One region of the Curtobacterium phoenicis genome, then DNA from elsewhere that is predicted to be linked to it. Evidence: predicted binding sites of a transcription regulator. Region 1 holds the regulator's gene; the other holds the start of a gene.

Region 1 (3,396 bases):
ACGCGCCCGACGAGGCGGATCGAGGGGTCCGGACCGGCCTGTGGCGGGAGGGGCTGCGGCGGACCCTGGCCGCGCTGCCGGAGCGGTCGCGCGTGAGTGTGCTCGCCGACACACCGGAGTTCGCGGAGTCGGTCCCACGGTGCCTCTCCGCGAACCTCGACGACACCGACGCCTGTGCCGTCGGTCGGCGCGTCGGCGTGGACTCCGGTTGGGTCGCTTCGGAGCGACGCACCACCGAGGACGCCGGTCACCGCTACGTCGAGCTCACGGCTTGGTTCTGCTCGGCGACCCGGTGCGGCGTCGTGTCAGGCAACACCCTCCTGTACCGCGACCACGGACACCTCACCGAGGCGTGGGCGCGCTCGCTGTGGCGGCAGATCGGCGACGCCGTCGCGGAGGCCCGCTGAGTCGCGTCAGGAGACGCGCGACGCCGTCACCGTGAACTTGTCGGTCCGCGTCACCTGACGGGTCGGTCCCACGACCCGCTCCAGCACCGGCCGGTACCGCAGGTGCGAGTTCCACACGCACCACAGTTCTCCGCCGGACTGGAGGATCGTGGCCGCGTTCCGGAACATCGCCTCGGCGGCGTCGGTGGTCACCGTGGTGTCCGCGTGGAACGGCGGATTGCAGAGGACCAGCTGCGCGCAGCCGCCCTGCAGTTCGTCACCGGCGTCCGTCCGGACGACCTGCACGCGGTCCGCGACGCCGTTCGCCGCCGCGGTGGCCGCGGTCGATGCGACCGCGATCTGCGAGACGTCGGTCGCGATGACCTTGACCGCCGGCCTGCGGCGGGCGAGGGTCACCGCGATGACGCCGTTGCCGCACCCGAGGTCGACGGCCGTCCTCGCCGTCGGCACAGCGTCGTCCATGACGTCGAGGAGCACGCGCGTGCCCTGGTCCAGCGACGTCCCGGCGAAGACGCCTCCGTGCGCAACCACGGTCAGCCCGAGTTCGTCGTTGTGCACGGACCGCGGCCACGGGTTCGACGTGTCCGCGCGGACAGCCGAGGCGCGGAGCGGGTCCTGCGCGACGAGCAGGCGAGACTTCCCGCGACCTCGCGAGGCAGTGACCTCGCCGAAGTACCGGCGGAGGACGTCGTTCTGCCCGAGGTTCATGTGCTTCGACACCCCACCGCACAGCAGCACGACGTCGGGCGCGGCCCAGCGAGCGACCGCCCGAGCGATCTCGTCGAGCCGGTCGTTCGACTTCGACAGCCGGAGCAGGACGAGCCGCGCGTCGGTGAACGCTCCCTCGAGCGAGTCCGGGTGGTGGAAGCCCCGGCGCCCGAACACGCCAGCGTTCGCCTCGAGTGCACGCACTCCGACCAGGGAGTCCTGGACGACGCGGACGTCGGATGCGCCGTGCAGTGTGATCACCCCGAGCGTGAGGACGCCGTTGCGGTCGTCGACGACGGCGACCTCACCCGGCTGCCGGAGCGCGTCGCCGTGGACGTGCGGTGCTTCGTCGAGGATGAAGCGGTCGGTGCCGTCGATCGTGATCAGGTCCGGCACGTCGTCATCGCGACGGCGGAAGAGGTCGGCAAGGTCCGGTGGCACGGCGCAACCCTACCCAGAGCCGCTCAGCGCGGCGGACGCCACAGGACGATCTGCGTGTTCCGCTGTGGCCGCATACCGGCACGCAGGGGCACGGCCCCTCCGGTGGCCGACGCGGCGAACACGCGCGCTCCCGGCCGGTTGATGAGTTGATCGGCGAGGGCCGTCTCGAGTTCCGACACCCGCGCCCGGAGTGCACGGTTCTCGTTCTCCAACTCGAGCACCCGCCGGATGCCCTCGAGTGACACACCCTCGGAGCCGAGCCGCGCGATCTCCCGCAGCTGGGCGATGTCGCGCATCGAGTAGCGCCGAGACCCACCGCGGGTACGGCCCGGTACGACCAGGCCGAGCCGGTCGTACTGCCGCAGGGTCTGCGGGTGCATCTCGGCCAGCTCGGCAGCCATGGCGATGGCGAAGACGGGCGAGTTCTCGTCCATGTCGGTCATCGACCGCCCCTCTCGTTGGTCTGGTGGTGCAGATCAGCCTGGAGGCCCGGTGCGGCTCCCTGACGGAGCCGCGCCGTGCCTCCAGGCCGGTTCGATGCGCGCCGCGCGCGTGCGCTAGCCGCGCGCCTTGGCGAGGAGGTCCTCGCGGGGGTCCTCGTCGGGCAGTGCAGCCGCGAGCGCCTCGACGGCTTCGCGCTGCTTGTCGGACAGGTGGGAGGGCACCGCGACCTGCACGGTCGCGAGGAGGTCACCCGTGCCCTTCTTCGTGGAGACGCCACGGCCCTTGACGCGCAGGACGCGACCCGACGGGGTGCCGGGGGCGACCCGCAGCTTGACGGGTTCTCCGCCGAGCGTCGGGACCTGGATCGTCGCGCCGAGGGCCGCCTCGGTGAACGTCACGGGGACGTCCACGCGGAGGTTCAGCCCGTCCCGCTCGAACACCGGGTGCTTCCGGACCGAGACCGTGACCACGAGGTCGCCGGCCTCGCCGCCGTCGGGCGACGGCTGCCCGCGCCCGCGGAGGCGGATCTTCTGCCCGTCCGCGACCCCGGCCGGGATCCGGACGTTCACCGGTCGGCCGTTGCCCTGCGAGAGCTTGACCGTGTCGCCGGCGATCGCGGTCGCGAAGTCGAGCGTCGTGGACGCCGTGACGTCCGCGCCCTTCGAGGGACCGCCGAAGCCGCGGTAGCCACCGGTGGACTGTCCGAAGCCGCCTCCACCGCCGAACATCCCGCCGAGGATGTCCTCGAAGCCGCCTCCGCCGCCCTGACCGAACCGGACGCGCTGTCCGCCGCCCCCGCCGAACATGCCGCCGAAGACGTCCTCGAAGCCGCCCTGGGCGCCCGGGCCGCCCGCGGTGAAGCGGGCGCCCGAGCCCATGGCGCGGACCTGGTCGTACTCGGCGCGCTGGTCCTTGTCGGACAGCACCGAGTACGCCTCGCTGATCTCCTTGAAGCGGGCCTCGGCGGCGGCGTCACCCGGGTTGGAGTCCGGGTGGTACTGCCGCGCGAGCTTCCGGTAGGTCTTCTTCAGCTCAGCGTCGCTCGCCGTCTTGTCGACGCCGAGGACCTTGTAGAAGTCCTTGTCGAACCAGTCCTGACTGGCCATGAATCCCTACCTCCTTCCCGCGGTCAGGCCGGGACAGCGACCGCGACCTTGGCCGCACGGAGGACGCGCTCGCCGAGCTTGTAGCCCGGCTCGACGACGTCCGCCACGGTCTGCGCGGTCGCTCCCGGCGTGGGGAGCTGCACGATCGCCTCGTGGATGTTCGGGTCGAAGGCCTCACCCTTCTCGCCGATCTGCACGAGCTTGAACTTCTCGAAGCCGCCGCGGATCTTCTGCCCGATGACCTGCATCGGCCCCTCAGCGAGGTCACCGTGGGCCTCGGCGCGGGTGAG
Region 2 (3,396 bases), 380 kb from region 1:
ACGAAGGCGGGCGTCGCGAACCTCTCGGCGGCGCTGGCACAGCTGCTCGGGCCGCGTGGCATCCGCGTCAACAGCGTCGCGCCCGGGCCGATCTGGACGCCGCTCATCCCCTCGACGATGCCGCCCGAGGAGGTCGAGCAGTTCGGCAAGCAGACGCCGCTCGGTCGTCCCGGGCAGCCCGCGGAGCTCGCCCCGGTCTACGTGCTGCTCGCGAGCGACGACGGCAGCTACGTCTCCGGTGCCCGCGTCGCCGTCACCGGCGGTACCCCGATCCTCTGAACCGAACGACCGAACGAAGACAGGAGCACGATTTGTACTTCCACAAGCAGGAACTCCAGTTCAAGTCCACCCCGGACAAGCCCGATGCCGTCTACGCGCGGAAGCTGCAGGAGGTGCTCGGCGGTCAGTACGGTGAGATCACCGTCGCGCTGCAGTACCAGTTCCAGGCGTGGAACATGCACATGCCCGGCAAGTACCGCGACCTGGTGTTCGGCATCGGCGCGGAGGAGATGGGCCACGTCGAGATGCTCGCGACGATGATCGCGCAGCTGCTCGAGAAGAGCCCGCTCGGCATCACCGAGGACGCCGTGCAGGACGACCCCACGGTCGCCGCGATCGTCGGTGGTACGGACGTCCAGCAGGGCATCGTCGCCGGTGCCGGCGCCCGCCCGGTCGACAGCAACGGCAACCCCTGGCAGGGATCGTTCATCACCGCGAGCGGCAACCTGCTCGCCGACTTCACGGCGAATGCGAACGCCGAGATGCAGGGACGCGTGCAGGTCGCCCGGCTGTACCACATGACCGACGACCACGGCATCCGTGACCTGCTGAGCTTCCTGCTCGCGCGCGACACCATGCACCAGAACATGTGGTCGACGGCCGCCGCGGAGCTCCGCGAGAAGGGCATCGAGGACTTCCCGGTGCCGAGCAACTTCCCGCAGGCGAAGGAGAACCAGGAGGTCAACTACCAGTACCTCAACTTCTCCGACGGCAAGGAAGCGGCGAACGGCCCCTGGGCGAGCGGCCCCTCGTTCGACGGAAAGGGCGAGTACACGTACCACGACGGGCCGACGACCACGTCGCCGATGCCGCCGCCCACGCACCCGGACGTGCGGTTCTACGGCACGACCGAGCTCCCGAACGTCGTGGAGAAGACCGCAGGGACCGTGCAGGACAAGCTCAACAAGGAGTAGTCCGCAGCACGAAACGCGTGCGTTTCGACGCGGCATCCGTCGATCGACCGGTGCGACGTCGGAACGCGCGCGTTTCGTGCACCCCCGGAAACCGACGAACGGACTGGAGGCACGGTGCCAGCCGGCACCGTGCCTCCAGTCCGTCATGTCGTCACCGCGCGGTCGTCGCCAGCGTCCCGGTGTCGTCCGCCGGCTCCGACGGCGGTCTGAAGACGCCGTCGTAGAGCCGGACGACGCTCCACCCGGCCGTGAGCGCCGCCGTCCCGAGGACCGCGGCGGCCCACGGAACGAGCCCGGAGAACGCGGCCGGCGCGACCACCCACGCGAGGAACGAGCCGACCGTGCTGCCGGTCGCCCCGAGCACCAGGGCCACCCGCCGGTCGAGACTCGTCGCGGTGAGCGCGGCGGTCACGGCCGCGATCGCGATCAGTGCGTTCAGCAGTCCTGCCACCGCACCTCCGACCTACTCGGCGGTCCCGCTGCCGACGGCGAGCTGCTGCGAGCCGCCGCCCACCGCGACCTCGATCTTGCGCGGCTTCGCCGACTCCTTGACCGGGATCGTGATGCTCAGCACACCGTTGTCGTAGTTCGCGGTGATCCGCCCGGCGTCGAGGTGGTCGCCGAGGGTCAGCTGTCGGACGAAGGTGCCGGGCTGCCGCTCGCGTGTGATCCACTGCGAGCCCTCCGGGGCGCCGAGGGTGCGCTCGGCGCGGATCGTGAGGACCGAGCCGTCCACGTCGACGTCGACGCTGCCCGGGTCGATGCCCGGCAGGTCGACGTCGAGGACGTAGTGGTCCCCGGTGCGGTACAGGTCCATCGGCATCGAACGCGGTCCGCCGGCGCTCCCGAGCAGGGAGCCGGCGAGGCGGTCGAGCTCGCGGAACGGGTCGAAGTTCATCGTCATCGTCGTCAACTCCTTCTGGTGGTCCCTGTTGAGTCCCCTCGACTCAACTGGCATCAGTTTTAGCACTCGAACCCAGAGAGTGCCAACAGTGCGCTCGGAGATCGCTGTGGGGCACCGTCCAGGTGGTTCAGTGCGCGAATCGTCCAGAACAAAAACTGTTCGTTGCACGAACCGTTCACGTCGTGAAAGAGTTCGGGTGTCCGCACGGACACCTCGACCACAGCAGGAAGGCGGGATCAGACATGCGCAGCACGTACACGGGGATGCCGCGACTCGCAGCCAGCGGCCGGAGCCACCCTCGCGTCGGCCTCACTGACCAGGCAGTGATCGACGCCTTCGTCCAGCGGCGGATCGACGACCCGTCGCTGCTCTCGAAGCAGACCGAACCGTCCTACGCCGACTTCTTCTCGGCCCCCCTCGTCTGACCAGGAGCGCATGACCGCATGCCGTTGACCGTCGTCCGCCGTGAGCACGCCCACCTCTACGCCCGCCAGCCCCGCTCGGCCGCCGCGAAGACCGCTGTCGACGCTCTGCTGCGCCTGCAGCACGCCGAGGAGCAGCAGATCGAGGCGGCACGGGTCGAGACCGGTCTGACGAAGAACGAGTCGCTCGCGCTCCGGTACCTGCTGCAGGCGCACCGCGACGAACGGCCGATGGGGCCGAAGGACCTCGCGGTGATGCTGTCGGTGTCCAACGCCTCCGTCACCAAGCTCGTCGACGGGCTCGTCGCATCGGGTGACCTGATCCGGGCAGCGCACCCGACGGACCGCCGCCAGCAGGTCCTCGAGCCGACCGACCAGGCCGCCGCGAAGATCGGCGCGTCCTACGCGTCCTTCCACGAGGCGGTGGTCGAGGTGCTCGACGGGCTCTCCGAACGGGACAACCAGGTGCTCACGCGGGCACTCTCCGCGGTCGTCGACGCGATCGGTGCGCGATCGCCGCAGCCGGTCGACGAGTACACCGTCGTGCCGGAGGGCGCCTGACCTCGCGGTCGCGCGGAAAACCTTCCAGCGGTAAGTTGGCGGGGTGACCACCCCGGCCGACGACGACGCGGTCCCGCAGCGACGCGGGTACCGCAAGGGTGCCGAGCGCCGGGCGCAGATCCTCGACGAGATGATCCGCATGGTGGCCGCGCAGGGAGTCGACGCTTCGTCCCTCCGATCGGTCGCCGACGCCCTCGGGATCACCCACGCGGCACTCCGGCACTACTTCCCCAGCCGGGACGAACTCCTGCTCGCGGTCTACCACGAGCACGAGGTCCGGTCGCAGGCCGACCCCGGACGTGACAAGTCGGCGATC

The links. Region 1 encodes HspR, which represses chaperone genes until heat shock. Its sites were predicted from a motif close to AAGTTGAGTCNNNNNGACTCAACTT; they were not measured.
Region 2: ABC270_RS02000 (Hsp20/alpha crystallin family protein) is a predicted target of HspR. The motif match lies at 2,123-2,147, and genes of this name have one in related genera.

What each region holds. Positions count from the first base shown of each region.
Region 1 covers NZ_JBDFLZ010000002.1:764,832-768,227, forward strand. The annotation lists gene ABC270_RS03905 (acyltransferase family protein) at 1-407, shown strand, start outside; gene ABC270_RS03910 (class I SAM-dependent methyltransferase) at 414-1,556, opposite strand; gene ABC270_RS03915 (heat shock protein transcriptional repressor HspR) at 1,580-1,990, opposite strand; gene ABC270_RS03920 (DnaJ C-terminal domain-containing protein) at 2,114-3,106, opposite strand; gene ABC270_RS03925 (nucleotide exchange factor GrpE) at 3,130-3,396, opposite strand, start outside.
Region 2 covers NZ_JBDFLZ010000002.1:389,480-392,875, forward strand. The annotation lists gene ABC270_RS01985 (SDR family oxidoreductase) at 1-279, shown strand, start outside; gene ABC270_RS01990 (manganese catalase) at 312-1,193, shown strand; gene ABC270_RS01995 (hypothetical protein) at 1,345-1,644, opposite strand; gene ABC270_RS02000 (Hsp20/alpha crystallin family protein) at 1,657-2,097, opposite strand; gene ABC270_RS02005 (hypothetical protein) at 2,340-2,522, shown strand; gene ABC270_RS02010 (MarR family winged helix-turn-helix transcriptional regulator) at 2,541-3,080, shown strand; gene ABC270_RS02015 (TetR/AcrR family transcriptional regulator) at 3,124-3,396, shown strand, end outside.